DNA from 4 places in the Citricoccus sp. SGAir0253 genome. Region 3 is predicted to be linked to each of the others. Evidence: riboswitches for the same ligand, from Rfam matches in the RefSeq annotation. Region 3 holds a riboswitch; each other region holds the start of a gene.
The links. A riboswitch is a leader RNA that binds a small molecule or an ion and turns the genes downstream of it on or off. The one in region 3 is predicted to bind S-adenosylmethionine.
Positions count from the first base shown of each region.

Region 1: linked by a shared signal. The riboswitch ahead of E7744_RS02570 (flavin reductase family protein) and the one ahead of E7744_RS13610 (ABC transporter ATP-binding protein) in region 3 are both predicted to bind S-adenosylmethionine.
Region 2: linked by a shared signal. The riboswitch ahead of E7744_RS02110 (O-acetylhomoserine aminocarboxypropyltransferase/cysteine synthase family protein) and the one ahead of E7744_RS13610 (ABC transporter ATP-binding protein) in region 3 are both predicted to bind S-adenosylmethionine.
Region 4: linked by a shared signal. The riboswitch ahead of E7744_RS10735 (O-acetylhomoserine aminocarboxypropyltransferase/cysteine synthase family protein) and the one ahead of E7744_RS13610 (ABC transporter ATP-binding protein) in region 3 are both predicted to bind S-adenosylmethionine.

Region 1 covers NZ_CP039424.1:569,998-574,198, reverse strand. The annotation lists gene E7744_RS02580 (mechanosensitive ion channel family protein) at 1-595, opposite strand, end outside; gene hisD (histidinol dehydrogenase) at 678-1,985, shown strand; SAM riboswitch class IV at 2,107-2,227, shown strand; gene E7744_RS02570 (flavin reductase family protein) at 2,300-2,845, shown strand; gene E7744_RS02565 (RNA-binding S4 domain-containing protein) at 2,881-3,273, shown strand; gene E7744_RS02560 (cold-shock protein) at 3,522-3,725, shown strand; gene E7744_RS02555 (LysE family translocator) at 3,853-4,201, opposite strand, start outside.
Region 2 covers NZ_CP039424.1:466,125-470,325, forward strand. The annotation lists gene E7744_RS02105 (FAD-dependent oxidoreductase) at 1-1,333, shown strand, start outside; SAM riboswitch class I at 1,543-1,655, shown strand; gene E7744_RS02110 (O-acetylhomoserine aminocarboxypropyltransferase/cysteine synthase family protein) at 1,661-2,989, shown strand; gene E7744_RS02115 (cystathionine gamma-synthase) at 2,991-4,201, shown strand, end outside.
Region 3 covers NZ_CP039424.1:3,115,999-3,120,199, reverse strand. The annotation lists gene E7744_RS13615 (aliphatic sulfonate ABC transporter substrate-binding protein) at 1-936, opposite strand, end outside; gene E7744_RS13610 (ABC transporter ATP-binding protein) at 1,104-1,958, opposite strand; SAM riboswitch class I at 1,968-2,065, opposite strand; SAM riboswitch class I at 2,302-2,394, shown strand; gene E7744_RS13605 (LLM class flavin-dependent oxidoreductase) at 2,408-3,820, shown strand; gene E7744_RS13600 (methionine ABC transporter ATP-binding protein) at 3,817-4,201, shown strand, end outside.
Region 4 covers NZ_CP039424.1:2,431,934-2,436,134, forward strand. The annotation lists gene E7744_RS10730 (homoserine O-acetyltransferase) at 1-611, opposite strand, end outside; gene E7744_RS10735 (O-acetylhomoserine aminocarboxypropyltransferase/cysteine synthase family protein) at 628-2,010, opposite strand; SAM riboswitch class IV at 2,085-2,199, opposite strand; gene E7744_RS10740 (VOC family protein) at 2,443-3,090, shown strand; gene E7744_RS10745 (type II CAAX prenyl endopeptidase Rce1 family protein) at 3,102-3,986, opposite strand; gene E7744_RS10750 (phosphotransferase) at 4,024-4,201, shown strand, end outside.

The sequences.
Region 1 (4,201 bases), 780 kb from region 3:
CGATGATGACCGCCTGCAGGATGCGCCGGATCAGCACGGTCTGGGTCTGGATCTTGCGGTCGCGCCGGTCGTCCTCCCCCGCGGTGCCGTACTTGGCCAGCAGCCGCTCCTCGACGATCCGCACGATCCGCAGCGCGAGCCAGGCGAGCGCGCCGATGATGCCGGCCAGCAGCAGGAAGTTCGTCCCCTCGAACCAGTCGTACCCCGAGGCGGTGAGCCCCAGGGCCACGCGGCTCGCCATGAGGGACAGGGCCACGGCCACCGGGATGCGGCAGCGGGCCACCTGCTGGCGGATCAGCGGGCGGCGGGCCAGCAGCGTGTTGAGCACCAGCGCCCCGGCCACCACCACGGCCAGGGCGATGCCCACGCCGAGCGCGACCGTGGACAGGATCCCCCAGAAGGGCCCGAGGGAGTCGACGGCGCCCTGCGCGCCCTCCTGCACCGTGTCCGGCACGGTGCCAGTGATGTCCTGCGGCACCGCCGTCTGCTCGCTGCCCGCGGCGACGGGCGCCGCGGCGGGCTCGGCGGCGTCGGCCGCGGACGGGTCGGCGGGGGGTACGGCGGGCAGCACGGAGGAGGGGAACAGACTGGGCATGGGCACCAGTCTGACACCTGCGCCTGCACCGCACCTGAACGGGTGGAGAATGGACCCTGAGACGACCGGGAGAGGACCCTTCATGCTTTCGATCACCGACCTGCGCGGACGCGACTACGACCCGGCCACGGTGCTGCCGCGGGCCGAGCTGGACGTGGCCGGCGCGGTGCCGCGCGTGCTGCCCATCCTCGAGGAGGTCCGCTCCAACGGGGCCCGGGCCGTGCTGGAGCTGGGCGAGCGCTTCGACGGCATCCGGCCGCCCTCGCTCCGCGTGCCGGCCGCGGCGCTGGCCGAGGCGCTGGAGGCCCTCGACCCGGAGGTCCGCGCCGCCCTCGAGGAGTCCATCGCCCGCGCCCGCCGCGTGCATGCCGCCCAGCTGCCGTCCGGCTCCGAGGTCGAGCTCGGCGAGGGCGCCGTCGTCGAGAACCGCTGGGTGCCGGTCAACCGCGTGGGGCTGTACGTCCCCGGCGGCCGGGCCGTGTACCCCTCCTCCGTGGTGATGAACGTGGTGCCGGCCCAGGCGGCCGGGGTGCCCTCGCTCGCCGTGGCCTCCCCGCCGCAGAAGGACTTCGGCGGCCTGCCGCACCCGGTGATCCTCGCCGCGTGCGCCCTGCTGGGCGTGGACGAGGTCTACGCCGCGGGCGGCGCCCAGGCGGTGGCCATGTTCGCCTACGGGGTGGCGGACGACGACGGCACGCGGGTGTGCGCGCCCGTGGACATGGTCACGGGGCCGGGCAACATCTTCGTGGCCGCGGCCAAGCGCGCGCTGCTCGGGACGATCGGGATCGACGCGGAGGCCGGGCCCACGGAGATCGCCGTGCTGGCCGACGCCACGGCGGACGCCGCCTGGGTGGCCGCGGACCTGATCAGCCAGGCCGAGCACGACCCGATGGCCGGCTCGGTGCTCATCACCACCGCCCCCGAGCTGGCCCGGGACGTGGTCGCCGAGATCGAGGCGCAGGTGCCCGGGTCCTTCCACGAGGAGCAGGTCCGCCAGGCCCTCGGCGGCCCGCAGTCCGGCGTGCTCGTGGTGGACACCCTCGACGAGGCGGTGGCCGTGGCGGACGCCTACGCCGCCGAGCACCTCGAGGTGCACACCGTGGACCCGCTGGAGACCGCGCGGCGGATCCGCAACGCCGGCGCCGTGTTCGTGGGCCCCCACTCCCCCGTGCCGCTGGGCGACTACTCCTCCGGCTCCAACCACGTGCTGCCCACCGGTGGGTCCGCCCGGTACTCCTCCGGGCTGAACACGGTCAGCTTCCTGCGGCTGCAGCAGCTGATCCGGTACTCCGAGACGGGGCTGAAGGAGCTGGCGGACAACATCTCCTCGCTCGCCGAGGCGGAGGGCCTGCCCGCCCACGGCGAGGCGGTCCGGCGCCGCTTCCGCTGAGCCGCCCCCGTCGACCCCGCCGCGCCGGTGGGGCGGCGGGGGCGTGGCGGCCGTCACGGGGGTTCACATCCCACCGGGGCCTTTGACCGTTCCGCGCCCCCGTCGTTACGCTGGATCCCAGAATCACGAGTTCCCGCTGTTACAGCCCTGGCTTGCGGGACGGCAACCCTCTCCACGCAGTAGTGGGGTGCTCCAGGTGAGGATTCGGCCCCCCGGGTACCCCCGGCGGGCAAGTACCGCGTCTCTGCGGGTGCCGGACGGACGTGCCGCCCCCGGTCCTCCCACGCAGATGCGCCTTCGAACGGAGGACTGAGATGACCGCACTGGCCGCCACCGACCTGAACCGCGCCGTCGCCCTGGACACCGAGCTGAGCACCCAGACGCTGCGCACCGCCTTCTCCCACTTCCCCTCCGGCGTGGCCGCCCTGTGCGGCATCGCCAACGGGGAGAAGGAGGGCCTCGTGGCCTCCTCCTTCACGGTGGGCGTCTCCCTCGAGCCGGCGCTGGTGTCCTTCGCCGTGCAGAACACCTCCCGCACGTGGCCCCGGCTGAAGCAGGCCGAGCGCATCGGGATCTCCGTGCTGGCCGAGGGCCACACGAACGTGTGCCGCCAGCTGGCCTCCAAGGACGGCGACCGGTTCGCCGGGCTGGACGTCCGCGCCTCCGAGCGTGGCGCCCTGTTCCTCGAGGACGCGGCGCTGTGGTTGGACACCACCGTCTACGCGGAGCTGCCGGCCGGCGACCACCACGTGGTGCTGCTGGAGGTCCACGGCGTGCACGACCACTCCAGCGAGCACGAGCCGCTCGTGTTCCACCGCTCCGCCTTCCGCAACCTGCGCACCGCCGAGGGCAACCAGTAGGCCGTCCCCCGCGCGGGGACGGTACGCTGTCCGGCATGCCGAACGCCCCGCAGCCCCCGAGCCAGGTCCGCCTGGACGCGTGGCTGTGGGGCGTGCGCATGTTCAAGACCCGCTCGGCGGCCACCGCGGCCTGCCGGGCCGGCCACGTCCGGCTGAACGGCCAGCCCGCCAAGGCGGCCCAGGTGGTCAAGCCCGGGGACACCATCCGGCTGCGCCAGCCCGGGCGCGAGCGCATCCTCGAGGTCACCGGACTGCTGGCCAAGCGGGTGGGCGCGGCCGAGGCGGCGCGCCACTACGCGGACCACTCCCCGCCGCCGGTGCCGCGCGAGCTGCTCGCCGTCCCGCTGCGGGACCGCGGCACCGGCCGGCCCACCAAGCGCGACCGCCGCCAGATGGAGCGCCTGCGCGGCCGCACCGCCCCGGACTGACGGCCGCCGCGACACGGTCATCGTCGGCCCATTCAGCGCCGGGCCCTTCGCGTCTGGCAGAATAGGGGGTCTTTCGTTCTGCCGGATGTCCCGTACTATGGGTGACGAAGTAGTAGTAGCAGTAAGTCCGTCATCACTGCGGACCGGTCGGCCTCCGGGCCGCACGGGGCGTTGGGAAGCGGTATGTACACGCCGCTTCGCCCCCGCTGGAACCCCGGCGGGTAGACACCCCACAGAAAGAGGCTCCCATGGCCACCGGTACCGTCAAGTGGTTCAACGCTGAGAAGGGCTACGGCTTCATCTCCCCGGACGACAACTCCGCCGACATCTTCGTGCACTTCTCCGCCATCGAGGGCAACGGCTTCCGTGAGCTCCAGGAGGACCAGAAGGTCGAGTTCGAGGCCCAGCAGGGCCCCAAGGGCATGCAGGCCGCCGCGGTCCGCGCGCTCTGACCTGACCCACGCACCGGGACGGCCGTCCTCCCCTCGGGGAGGGCGGCCGTCTCGTCGTTCCGGGCCGGGGCCCCGCTCCACGCCCGCCCCGCCGGGGCCACCGGGTCGGCGGAGGAACCACGGGGGCTCAGAGCAGGGCCATCCCCTGCTCGACGAGCACCGCCACGCCGAACACCGTCATGGCCACGCCGGCCACCCGGGTGACCACTGCCCCCGCGCGCGGCCGCGAGTGCAGGATGCGGCGGGCGAGCAGGGCGACGAGGGTGTAGATGACGGCGCAGTTCAGCACGTGCAGGCTGCCGAGCGCGAGCATCTGGACCCCGGAGGGCCAGCCGGCGGGCGAGGTGAACTGCGGCAGCAGCGCCAGGAGCAGCAGCAGCCCCTTGGGGTTGATGCCGCTGACGCCGGCCCCGAGCAGGAACTGGGACAGGGGTCGCTCACCCGTGGGCCGCTCGCTGGCCCCCACCTGCTCGACC
Region 2 (4,201 bases), 670 kb from region 3:
CGAGTTGAGCATCGACCTGTTCGACCGGTACCCGGCCCCGTACGGGCTGATCCGCTACGGGGTGGCCCCGGACCACCCGCGGATCAAGGGCATCGTCAAGGCCCTGCACAAGGTGTTGGACCGCGGGGACATCCGCTTCCTGGGCGGGGTGGACTTCGGCACCGACCTGACCCTGGAGGACCTGCGCCGCCACTACGACGCGGTCGTGGTCTCCACCGGGGCCATCCGGGACGCCGACCTCGACGTGCCGGGCGTGGACCTGGAAGGCTCGTTCGGGGCGGCGGACTTCGTGTCCTGGTACGACGGGCACCCCGACGTGCCCCGCCACTGGCCGCTGACCGCCCGGGAGGTGGCGGTGATCGGCAACGGGAACGTGGCCCTGGACGTGGCCCGGATGCTGTCCAAGCACGCCGAGGACCTGCTGGTCACCGAGATCCCCGAGAACGTCTACGCCGGGCTGGCCTCGTCCCCGGTGACGGACGTGCACGTGTTCGGCCGCCGGGGCCCGGCCCAGGTGAAGTTCACCCCGCTGGAGCTGCGCGAGCTGGCGCACTCGAGGGACGTGGACATCGTGTTGTACCCGGAGGACTTCGAGTTCGACGCGGCCTCGGAGGAGGCGGCCACCACGAACAACCAGGTCAAGACCATGGTCGGGACGCTGACGAACTGGCTGATGGAGCAGGAGGACCGCCCGGGCACGGCCTCGCGGCGGCTGCACCTGCACTTCCTGCAGCAGCCCGTGGAGATCCTCGGGGCCGACGGGGCGGTGGCCGGGCTGCGGATGGAGCGGATGGAACTGGACGGCACCGGCAACGTGACCGGGACCGGGGAGTACACCGACTACCCGGTGCAGGCGGTGTACCGGGCGATCGGCTACCACGGGTCCCCGGTGCCGGGGCTGGCCTACGACGCCGGCCGGGGGGTGGTGCCGAACGAGGCCGGCCGGGTGCTGGACGAGGCCGGGGCGGTGGTGCCGGGGGTGTATGCCTCGGGGTGGATCAAGCGGGGCCCGGTGGGGCTGATCGGGCACACCAAGGGGGACGCCCTGGAGACCATCGGGTGCCTGCTGGAGGACCAGCCGGGGCTGTGGACCGCCCAGGACCCGGACGAGCAGGCGATCCTGGACCTGCTCACCGGGCGCGGGGTGGAGTACACCACCTGGGAGGGGTGGCTGGCCCTGGACGCCCACGAGCTCGCCCTGGGCGCCGAGGCCACCGCCACCGGCCCCGTCGAGCGCGAACGCGTCAAGGTCGTCCCCCGCGAGGAGATGCTCGCGGTGTCCCGCCGGGACCCCGTGCCCGCCGAGGCGAGGGTCCTCGAGCCGGCGCGGTAGGCCACCCGGCCGGCGACGCGGCCGGCGACGCGGCCGGCGACGCGGCCGGTGCCGGGGCGTCACAACCGGTCACAAACCGGCCCCTGGCCTCGGCCGGAGCGCCCGGGCGCGGCCGTCCGGCCCGGAACGTCCGGGCGTGCCGCAATGTGACGCCCCGGCCCCCCGTCCGTTGGACTCCGGGGCGGCCCATCCAGTGGGATGAACCCACCACACCATCCAGAGCGGCCGAGAGATCTGGCTCGACGACGCCGCAGCAACCAGTCGGCCGGCCCCGGGACACCGGGACCGGCGGGCACGGTGCTACCGCCAGGATCGATGGAGGATCGAATGCATCACCACGCCACCCACCAGGTCCACGCCGGCTACGAGCCCGAGGCCCCGCACTGGCCGGTTGCCGTGCCCATCCACCAGACGGCGGCCTACCGCTTCCCGGACCACGCCACGGCGGCCGCCATGTTCCGGCTGGAGACCCCGGGCTTCACCTACAGCCGGACGGGCAATCCCACCGTGGCCGTCTTCGAGAACCGGCTGGCCGCCCTCGAGGGCGGGATCGGGGCCATCGGCACCGCGACGGGCCAGGCCGCCGTCGCCCTGTCCCTGCTGACCCTGCTGCACTCCGGGCGGCACCTGGTCGCCTCCAGCCAGCTCTACGGGGGCACCGTGGACCTGCTGACGGACACGTTCGCCGACTTCGGCATCGAGGTCACCTTCGCCGACCCCGCGGACCCGCCGGCCTGGGCCGCGGCGATCCGGCCGGACACCCGCGCGTTCTTCCTCGAGGCCATCACCAACCCCTTGGCCACCCTGCCGGACCTGCCCGCGCTGGCGGACCTCGCCCACGCCGCCGGCGTGCCGGTGGTCGTGGACAGCACGCTCGCGACGCCGGCCCTGTACCGCCCGCTGGAGCACGGCGCCGACGTGGTGGTGCACTCCGCGACGAAGTTCCTCGGCGGGCACGGCACGGTGCTCGGCGGGGCGATCGTGGACGGCGGGACGTTCGACTACGGCGCGGCCCCCGAGCGGTGGCCGCAGCTGGCCCGGCCCAAGGCCCGCTACGGCGGGCAGGCGCTCGTCGACCGGCACGGCCGGGGCGCGTACCTCGCGCTGGCCCGCAGCAAGTTCCTGCACGACCTCGGCCCGTCCCTGGCCCCGGCCAGCGCCGCGCAGTTCATCCAGGGCCTGGAGACCCTCGAGGTCCGCGTGGCCCGGCACGGGAGCACCGCCCTCACGGTGGCCGAGCACCTGGCCGGGCACCCCGCCGTCGGGCGCGTCCACCATCCGGGGATCCCCGGGCACCCCAGCGCCGCCCTCGCCGCGCGGGACTTCCCGCACGGCACCGGCTCGGTGTTCTCCTTCGACCTGGCGGCCGGACCGGAGGCCGTGGGCCCGTTCATCGACGCGCTGGAGCTGTTCCAGCTCGTGGCCAACGTGGGGGACGTGCGCTCGCTCGTCTGTCATCCCGCCACCATGACCCACTGTCGCCTCGCCCCGGACCGCCGCGAGGCCGCGGGGATCGGCGAGACCACGATCCGGCTGTCCATCGGGCTCGAGTGTCCGGAGGACCTCATCGCGGACCTCGACCACGCCTTGGCCACCGTGCCGGCCTCCGCACCGGCCGCCGTGCCGGCCTCCGCCCTGGCCGGGGAGGTGCGCTGAGATGACCCTCCTGGACCACACCGCGAGCACGGGCACCGCGCAGGGCACCCGGCAGGGCTTCAACACGACGGCGGTGCACGCCGGCCAGGAGCCGGACCCGCTGACCGGGGCGGTCGTGCCGCCCATCTACCAGACCAGCACCTTCGTCCAGGACGGCATCAACGTGCTGCGCGGCGGGCACGAGTACAGCCGCGGGTCCAACCCCACGCGCAACGGCTTCGAGACCCAGCTGGCGGCGCTGGAGCACGGGAGCCGGGCGTTCGCGTTCGCCTCCGGGCTGGCCGCCGAGGACGCCCTGCTGCGCTCGGTGCTGCGCCCCGGGGACCACGTGGTCCTGGGCGGGGACGGCTACGGCGGAACCAACCGGCTCATCAACGGCGTCCTCGGCCCGTGGGGCATCCAGAACACCCCTGTGGACATCACCGACCCCACGGCGGTCGCGGCGGCGGTCCGCCCCGGCACCACCGCCGTGCTGTGGGTGGAGACCCCCTCGAACCCCCTGCTGGGCATCGCGGACCTGGCGGCCTGGGCGGAGATCGCCCACCGGGCCGGGGCCCTGCTCGTGGTGGACAACACCTTCGCCTCCCCGTACCTGCAGCGGCCCCTGGACCTGGGCGCGGACGCGGTGGTGCACTCCACGACCAAGTACATCGGTGGGCACTCGGACGTCCTCGGCGGGGCCGTGGTGGTGGCCGACCGGGAGTACCGGGGGCAGGGACTGGCCGAGGCGGTCGGCTACCAGCAGTTCGCCGCCGGAGCGGTGGCCGGCCCGCAGGACAGCTACCTCGCCGCCCGCGGGCTGAAGACCCTGGGGCTGCGCATGGACCGGCACGGCGCGAACGCCGCGGAGCTGGCCGGCTGGCTGCAGGGCCGGCCGCAGATCGCGCAGGTCTACTACCCGGGGCTGCCGGAGCACCCCGGGCACGAGCTGGCCAGCCGGCAGATGGACGGCTACGGCGGGATCGTGTCCGTCCGGCTGGCCGGGGGAGAGGCCGCCGCGCGCGCCTTCGCCCAGTCCACCGAGCTGTTCGCGCTCTCGGTCAGCCTCGGCGGGGTCGAGTCCCTCATCTGCTACTGCTCCGAGATGACCCACGCCTCCGTGCGGGGCACGGCCCTGGAGGTGCCGGCCGACCTGGTCCGGCTGTCCGTGGGCGTCGAGGACGTGGCCGACCTGCAGGCGGACCTCGAGGCGGCGCTGGAGCGCGCCGCGGA
Region 3 (4,201 bases):
GAGGATGGGCCCGACCCGCTCCAGCACGTCCAGCTGGTCCTGCCCGGGCACGGGGTCCACGTCCAGGTTCGAGCGCTCCTCGATGACCGTGGTGGCCACCTCCTCGTCCAGCCCGGCGACCTCGGCGAGGATCCGCGCCGTCTCCTCGGGGTTCTCCAGGGACCAGGCGCGCGCCTTCTCGTAGACGTCCACCACCGTCTGGGCCAGCTCGGGGGATTCCTCGAGGAAGGACTCCGTGGCGTTGAGGAAGCCGTAGGTGTTGAAGTCGACGTTGCGGTAGAACAGCTCCGCGCCCTCGGCCTCCGCTCCGGCCATGATCGGGTCGAGGCCGGCCCAGGCGTCCACGGAGCCGTTGTCCAGGGCGGTCTTGCCGTCGGCGTGCTGCAGGTTCTGCACGGTGACCTCGGACGGGTCCACCCCGGCCTCCTCGAGGGACTGGATGAGGAAGAAGTATGGGTCGGTCCCCTTCGTGGCCGCCACGTCCCGGCCGGCGAGGTCCGCGACCTCGGTGATGTCCGAGTCGGGGCCGGTGACCAGGGCGGACCACTCCGGCTGGGAGTACAGGGCGATGGTCTTGATCGGGGTGCCGTTGGCCCGGGCCAGCAGGGCCGCGGAGCCGGCGGTGGAGCCGACGTCGATGGCCTCGGCGCGCAGCGCCTCGTTGGCCTTGTTGGAGCCGGCGGACTGGACCCAGTTGACGGTGACGCCCTCGTCCGAGAGCTCCTCCTCCAGCCAGCCCTTCTCCTTGATCACGAGGGAGAGGGGGTTGTAGGTGGCGAAGTCGATGTCCAGGGTGCCGCCGCTGCCGCCACCGGCGGTGCCGGAGGCCCCGGCCTGGGCGGCGCCGCCGCCTGAGCCCTCGCCGGCCACGCAGCCGGTCAGGGCGAGGGCGGAGACGGCCAGGGCGGCGGTGGAGAGGGCAAGTCGTGAGCGCATGGGGATGCCTTTCGGGACGGTTGCGGTGATGCAGGGAAACGCGGAAGGAGGCGGCCGGGCGTGGAGCACGGCCGGGAGGGAGGTTGGGGGGCCGTCCGGGCGCGGACGGCCCGCCCGTGGAGGGGCCCGGACCGAGGAGCCGGTGCCGGACGGGGCGGGCCCGCCGCTCAGCGGCGGTGGGCGTCCACCCCGAGGCCGTCCAGCAGCTCGGAGCGCAGGGCGGCGAGCTCGGCCGAGCCGCGGTCCCGGGGGCGCTCGCCGGGCACCGTGAGGACGGTGCGGGCGGAGGCACCCGGGGCGGCGTCCGGCGCGTGGTCCCGGCCGAGGAGCAGGATGCGGTCGGCCAGCTGCAGGGCCTCGTCCACGTCGTGGGTGACGAGCAGGATGGTGGTGGCGGTGCGCGCGTGGATGTCCAGCAGGAGGTCCTGCATCCGCATCCGGGTCAGTGCGTCGAGGGCACCGAACGGCTCGTCCAGCAGCAGCACGCCGGGCCGGCGCGCCAGGGCCCGGGCGAGCGAGGTGCGCTGGGCCATGCCGCCCGAGACCTCGCGCGGGCGGTGCCCGGCGTGGGCGGCCAGCCCGACGAGCTCGAGGAGGTGGTCCACGCGCTCGCGGCCCTCGGCGCGGCCGGTTCCGTGCGGCAGGCCCAGGGACACGTTCTGGTGGATGGTGCGCCAGGGCATCAGGCGGGGTTCCTGGAACCCGACGGCGGTGCGTGCGTCATGCGGCGCGACCCGCCGGCCGCCGATGAGGATCTCGCCGGTGTTCCCGGTGTCCAGGCCGCCCGCGGCCCGCAACAGGGTCGACTTGCCGCAGCCGGAGGCGCCGAGGATGGCGAGCACCTCGCCCGGGGCGACCTCCAGGGTCAGGTCCCGCAGGACGGTGCGCTCTCCCTCGAGGCCGGGGAAGGAGCGGCCGACGCCACGGAACTCCACGGACAGGCTCGCGGCCGTGGCGTTGCCGGGTGACCCCACGCGGGCTCCCGTGCCGGCGGCCAGGCGCGGTTCGGCAAGGGCGGTCATGATCATCACTCTCCATCGCTTCTGGCATGAGCACCGTTTCCCGGTCGGGGACCGGGCGGTTGCTGCGGCGTCACGGAGCCAGATCTCTCGGCCGCTCTGGATGGTTGGTGGCAATAGTGAAGCAGGTGCGGGACGGCGCCGCCACCACCGATGCCGCTTTGGGCGGCGTGTCGTGGCGTCCCGGGAAGCGGGGACCGCTGCCTGCGTCACGTGACGTCACGGAGCGTCATGCTGGACCCTCATCGGGGCAGCCTGCAGCGTTCCTGGCGCGGGGTGATCGGTACGCGTCGGAGTGTGACGCCCGGTTGGCGCCCCGGCTCCGGACGGCCCCACAGTGGATCCGTAACCATCCAGAGCGGCCGAGAGATCTGGCTCGACGACGCCGCAGCAACCCGCCCGACAGGGGCCAGGGTGCTACCGCCAGGATCGATGGAAGGACGTGCATTCCCATGCACCCTCATGCCCCGAGACGGATCCGCTTCAACGCGTTCGACATGAACTGCGTGGGCCACCAGTCCCCCGGACTGTGGCGGCATCCGGACGACCGGTCGTCCGAGTACAACACCATTGCCTACTGGACACACCTGGCCCAGGTCATCGAGCGGGGCCGCTTCGATGGGCTGTTCATCGCAGACGTCCTGGGCACCTACGACGTCTATGGCTCCTCGAACCGGGCCACCTTGGCCGCGGGGACGCAGGTCCCGGTCAATGACCCGGTGCTCCTCGTCAGCGCGATGGCCGCGGTGACCGAGCACCTGGGCTTCGGGATCACCGCCGGAACGGCGTTCGAGCATCCCTACCCCTTCGCCCGCCGCCTGGCAACGCTGGACCACCTGACCGGTGGCCGGGTCGGCTGGAACGTCGTGACCGGCTACCTTCCCTCGGCCGCGCGCAACATGGGGCAGCGGGACCAGGCCGCCCACGACGACCGTTACGACCACGCAGACGAATACCTCGAGGTCGTCTACAAGCTGCTCGAGGGGTCGTGGGAGGACGGCGCCGTGGTGCGGGACCGCCGGTCCAGCGTCTTCACCGACCCGGATCGCGTGCACGAGATCGGGCACGCCGGTGCCCACTTCACCGTGCCCGGCATCGCGATCACGGAGCCGAGCCCCCAGCGCACGCCCGTCGTCTACCAGGCCGGGACCTCCCCGCGGGGGCTGCGCTTCGCCGGGGAGAACGCCGAGTGCGTCTTCGTCGCCGCCCCGACCCGGCAGAGGCTCGCGCAGGCCGTGACCGGGATCCGTGCTGCCGCCATCGAGGCCGGTCGGGAGCCGGGCGACGTCAAGGTCTACACCCTGCTCACGGTGATCACCGGGCCGGACGAGGCCGCCGCGCAGGCCAAGCACGAGGACTACGCCTCGTACATCGACCACCAGGGGGCCCTGGCCCTGCTCTCGGGGTGGATGGGCATCGACTTCTCGCAGTACGGCCTGGACGACGTCATCGGCCATGACGTCCAGACCAATGCCGTCCAGTCGGCGGTCGACACCTTCCGCGCCTCTGCGGGTGACGACGAGCCCTGGACCGTCCGCCGCCTCGCCGAGTGGGTCGGCATCGGCGGCTTCGGTCCGGTCGTCGTCGGATCGGGGGCCCAGGTGGCCGATGAGCTCCTCGACTGGGCCCGAGAGACCGACGTGGACGGCTTCAACCTGGCCTACGCGATCACCCCCGGCACCTTCGAGGACGTGGTCGAGTACGTGGTGCCCGAACTCCAGGCCCGGGGCGCCTATCCGACCGACTACGAGGAGGGCACCTTGCGCCACAAGCTGTTCGGACGTGGGGACCGGCTCCCCGCCAACCACCGCGGGTCCGGCTTCCGGATCGGCGCGCTCGCCATGAGCGGGGGCGCGGAGCGGTGATCGAGATCAGGAACCTGCACAAGTCCTATGCCGGACACGACGGGCCGGTCGAGGTCCTCAAGGGCATTGACCTGGTCGTGCCCGAGGGCACCATCACGGCCGTCGTCGGACCGTCCGGTGCGGGCAAGACCACCCTCTCGCACTGCATCTCCCTGCTGGAGAAACCCACCAGCGGAGAGATCCTCGTCGACGGAAGGGACCTCTCCCACCTGCGGGGACGGCAACTGCGCTCCGCCCGAAGGGCGATCGGCACCATCTTCCAGCACTCGGCCCTGCTGCGGCGGATCACGGTGGCGGAGAACGTCGCCCTGCCCCTGCGCAACCTGGGCGTGGTCCAGCACGAGATGGAGGACCGAGTCGCCGAGTTGCTTGACCGGGTCG
Region 4 (4,201 bases), 680 kb from region 3:
GGGTCCAGCGTGATCGCCTGCACCTGGGCCTGGGCGAAGGCGATCTGCTCGGCCGTGGAGTGCGCCCCGCACGCGATGACGGCCATGCCGCGCACGCGCTCCGGGTAGGTGGCCGCCCACTCGAGGGCGCGCGCGCCGCCCATCGAGCCGCCGATGACCGCCTGCCAGGCGTCGATGCCCAGCGCGTCGGCCAGCCGCGCCTCCGCCCGCACGGAGTCGCGGATCGTGGTGAACGGGAAGCGCGAGCCCCACGGGGTGCCCTCGGGGTCCAGCGACGACGGCCCCGTGGTCCCGTAGCAGCCGCCCAGCATGTTGGGGGCCACCACGAACCAGCGGTCCGTGTCGATCGGCGCGCCCGGACCGACGACGCCCTCCCACCAGCCCTCCTCCGGTTCCCCGGTGGAGCGCGCCACGTGGGTGGAGCCGGTCAGGGCGTGCAGCACCAGCACCGCGTTGGACCGGTCGGCGTTGAGGGTGCCCCAGGTCTCGTACGCGATCTCGACGGCGGGCAGGTGCCCGCCGGCCTCGAAGTCGAGGGCGCCGACGGGCAGGGACTGCAGGCCGCCCTCGGGGAGGACGGTGCTGGCCTGGTGGGGGCTGGTCATGGTCATGGGGTCCCTCCGCGCCTCACGCGCTCACGTTGGCGGCGGCGAACCCCTCCTCGAGGTCCGCCAGGATGTCCTCGATGCTCTCCACGCCCACGGACAGCCGCACGAGCCCGGGCGTGACGCCCGCGGCGCGCTGCTCGGCCTCCGTGAGCTGGGAGTGCGTGGTGGAGGCCGGGTGGATGACGAGCGAGCGGACGTCGCCGATGTTCGCCACCTGGTGGTGCAGCCGCAGGGCGTCGACGAAGCGCGCCCCGGCCTCGCGGCCGCCGTCGATCTCGAAGGAGACGAAGCCGCCGGCGCCCCGGGGCAGGTAACGCTGCGCGCGCTCGTGCCACGGGCTGGAGGCCAGCCCGGGGTGGATCACGGAGAGGACCTGCGCGTGGCCCTCGAGGTACTCCGCGACCCGCTGGGCGTTGGCCACGTGCCGCTCCATCCGCAGGGACAGCGTCTCCAGCCCGAGGTTGATGAGGAAGGCGTTGAACGGGCTGATGGAGCTGCCGTAGTCGCGCAGCAGCTGCACGCGCGCCTTGAGGATGTACGCGAGGTTGGCCCCGAGGATGCCGTCCACGCCCAGGTCGCGGGCGAAGACCAGGCCGTCATAGCTCTCGTCCGGGGTGTTGAAGCCCGGGAAGCGCTCCGGCTGGGAGGCGTAGTCGAAGGAGCCGGCGTCCACGATGACCCCGCCCATGGCCACGGCGTGCCCGCCGAGGTACTTGGTGGCCGAGTGCACCACCACGTCCGCGCCGTGCTCGATCGGCCGCAGCAGGTAGGGGGTGGCCAGGGTGTTGTCCACGATGAGCGGGACCCCGGCCTCGTGGGCGATGTCCGCGACCGTGCGGATGTCCAGCACGTCCCCGCGGGGGTTGCCGAGGGACTCCCCGAAGAACGCCCGGGTGGTGTCCCGGACCGCGCCGCGCCACTCCTCGGGGTCGTCCGGGTCCTGCACGAAGGTGGTGGTGATGCCGACCTTGGCCAGGGTGTGCTTGAAGAGGTTCTGGGTGCCGCCGTAGAGGGAGGCCGAGACCACCACGTGGTCCCCGGCGCCGGCAAGGTTGAGGATCGAGAACGTGGTGGCGGCCTGGCCGGAGGCCAGCAGCAGGGCACCGGCCCCGCCCTCGAGCGCGGCGATCTTGCCCTCGACCGCCTCCTGCGTGGGGTTGCCGATCCGGGTGTAGATCGGCCCGAGGTCCTTGAGCGCGAACCGGTCCGCGGCGACCTCGTGGGAGGGGAAGTCGAAGGAGTTCGACTGGATGATCGGCAGCGCCGTGGCCCCGTAGGGGTTCTGGTCCGGGATGCCCGCGTGGACCTGGCGGGTCTCGAAGCCCCAGTCCGCGACGTCGGCGGCCTGGTCCTCCGCGGCGCTGGCGGGAAGGCTGGCCTCGGTGTTCGGGGTGTCGGTCATCGCAACGGCTCCTGTCTGGTCCAGGGCCACCCGGTGGCGCCCGCCCTCCCCGGTCCGGGGCGGCGTGGCGCGGTGGCCCGCGCTTGCCGGCGCCGGTCGGCGCCCGCCTGGTCCTCACCCGGGGCACCCCACCGCGAGCTGGAGGGTTGCCGGCCAGCAAGCCGGGGCTCGATGCTGGCACTCATGACCTGGCCCCAGTCTGCCAGATCCGCCCGGGCGATTCACCCCGCGGTGACGTCGCGTGACCCCGGCGGGGCGGTCAGGCGGGCGGCGGAGGGGCCCTCCGGCGGGCCTCGGGGGAACCGTGCGGCGGGCGGCGGAGGGGCCGCCGCCCGGGCCGGACGGGGGCGCTCGCCGCGTGTGACGTCGGCAACATGTCGAGTGAGGTTAACCTAAGCGATCCGCGCCGCCCGGAGGTGCGACGATGGACACATGATGCGCTTGGATCACGTCTCGTACGCCGTTGGCCCGGAGGGTCTCACCGACACCGTGGCCCGGATCGCCGATGCCCTGGGCATCGAACGCGTCAAGGGTGGTGTGCATCCCCGCTTCGGCACCCGCAACGCGATCTTCCCGCTGCGCAACCGCCAGTACCTCGAGGTCGTCGAGGCCCTGGACCACCCCTCCTCCGAGAAGGCGCCCTTCGGCCAGGCCGTGCGCGCCCGCTCCGAGATGGGCGGCGGCTGGATGGGCTGGTGCGTGGCCGTGGACGACCTCTCCCCCTTCGAGGAGCGGCTCGAGCGCCACTCCGTGCCCGGCAACCGCAAGTTCCCGGACGGCCGCGAGCTGACCTGGCGCCAGATCGGCATCAAGGGCCTCATCGCGGACCCGCAGGTGCCCTACCTGCTGCGCTGGGACGACGGCACCGAGGACCTGCACCCCTCGCAGGCCGCCGAGCCGCAGGCCTCCCTCTCGGCCATCACCATCGCCGGCTCGCGCGAGCGCGTGCGCGACTGGCTCGGCCTCGACGACCCGCAGCAGAAGGTCAAGGACCTCAACGTGGAGTTCCAGGCGCCGTCCGGCACCCCGGGCATCCTCTCCGTGACCTTCGAGACCCCCAAGGGCACCGTCACCCTCTGACCGCCCCGGGCTCAGGTGCCGAACCAGCCGAGCTGCGCCAGCAGCGGGTAGGCGACGAAGCCGGTGACGTCCAGCAGCAGGTGGGCCACCACGAGCGGCGCCACCCGGCGGTGGCGCAGGTAGACCGCGCCGAACACGAGCCCCATCACCAGGTTGCCGATCCCGGGACCGATGCCCTGGTACAGGTGGTAGGCCGCGCGCAGCACGGCGCAGGCCACCACGACCGCCACGGGGTTCAGCGGCGGGAACGCCCCGCCGGCCCACCGGCGCAGCCCGCCCTCGGCGACCGGCAGCGCGGGATCCGCCCCGGCCCGCAGCTGCTGCAGGTAGCCGAGCCGGTCGAACAGCCAGGCCACCACGATGACCTCCTCCAGCACGGCGTGCCGCAGGGCCGAGAGCACCAGCACCGGCGTGGTCCACCAGTACTCGTTCATCGCGCTGCCGACCACCGCCGTCGTCAGCCCGGCCGCCCGGCCGCCGGCGTAGACGGCGAGGGTCCCCAGGCCGATCACCAGGAACAGCGCCGCGCCCCAGCCGAGGTCCGCCCCGGGGCGGCGCAGGTCCAGGCCGAGGGTCCGGAACGGGTTGCGCCCGCGGATCCACAGCAGGTGGAACACGAGCAGCACGGGCACCAGCGCGAAGCCGATGTCCAGCAGCTGGTACGCGAGGTCGAAGTACTGGCGGTCGGCCAGCGGCGGGTTCAGCGTGGTGGTCTGCCCGGCCAGCGGTCCGCGGCTCATCTTCTCCAGCAGGTCCACCACGGCATAGACCGCCGACCGGCCCAGGGACAGCCCCAGGACGATCGCGATCTCCCAGCGGACCGTGCGCGCCGAGGGGGCGGCGGCCGGCGCGGGCGTCGCGGGAGCGGCCGGGCGGGGAGCTGCGGGGGTGGTCACCGCTCCAGTGTAGGAAGCACCCCGCTACCGTGGGGCCATGGCCTCCCCACCGTCCGACGCCGACCTCGCGCTCGCCCGCGCCGCCGCCGCCCGGCCCCTGGCCGGGACCGGCCCGGACGCCGCCCGCCGGCTGGCCGCGGCGGACTGGTCCGCCGGGGTCGTGGAGGAGGGCGGGGCGTCCCACCGGGTCCTCGTGCTGCCCGGCACCGGCGCGG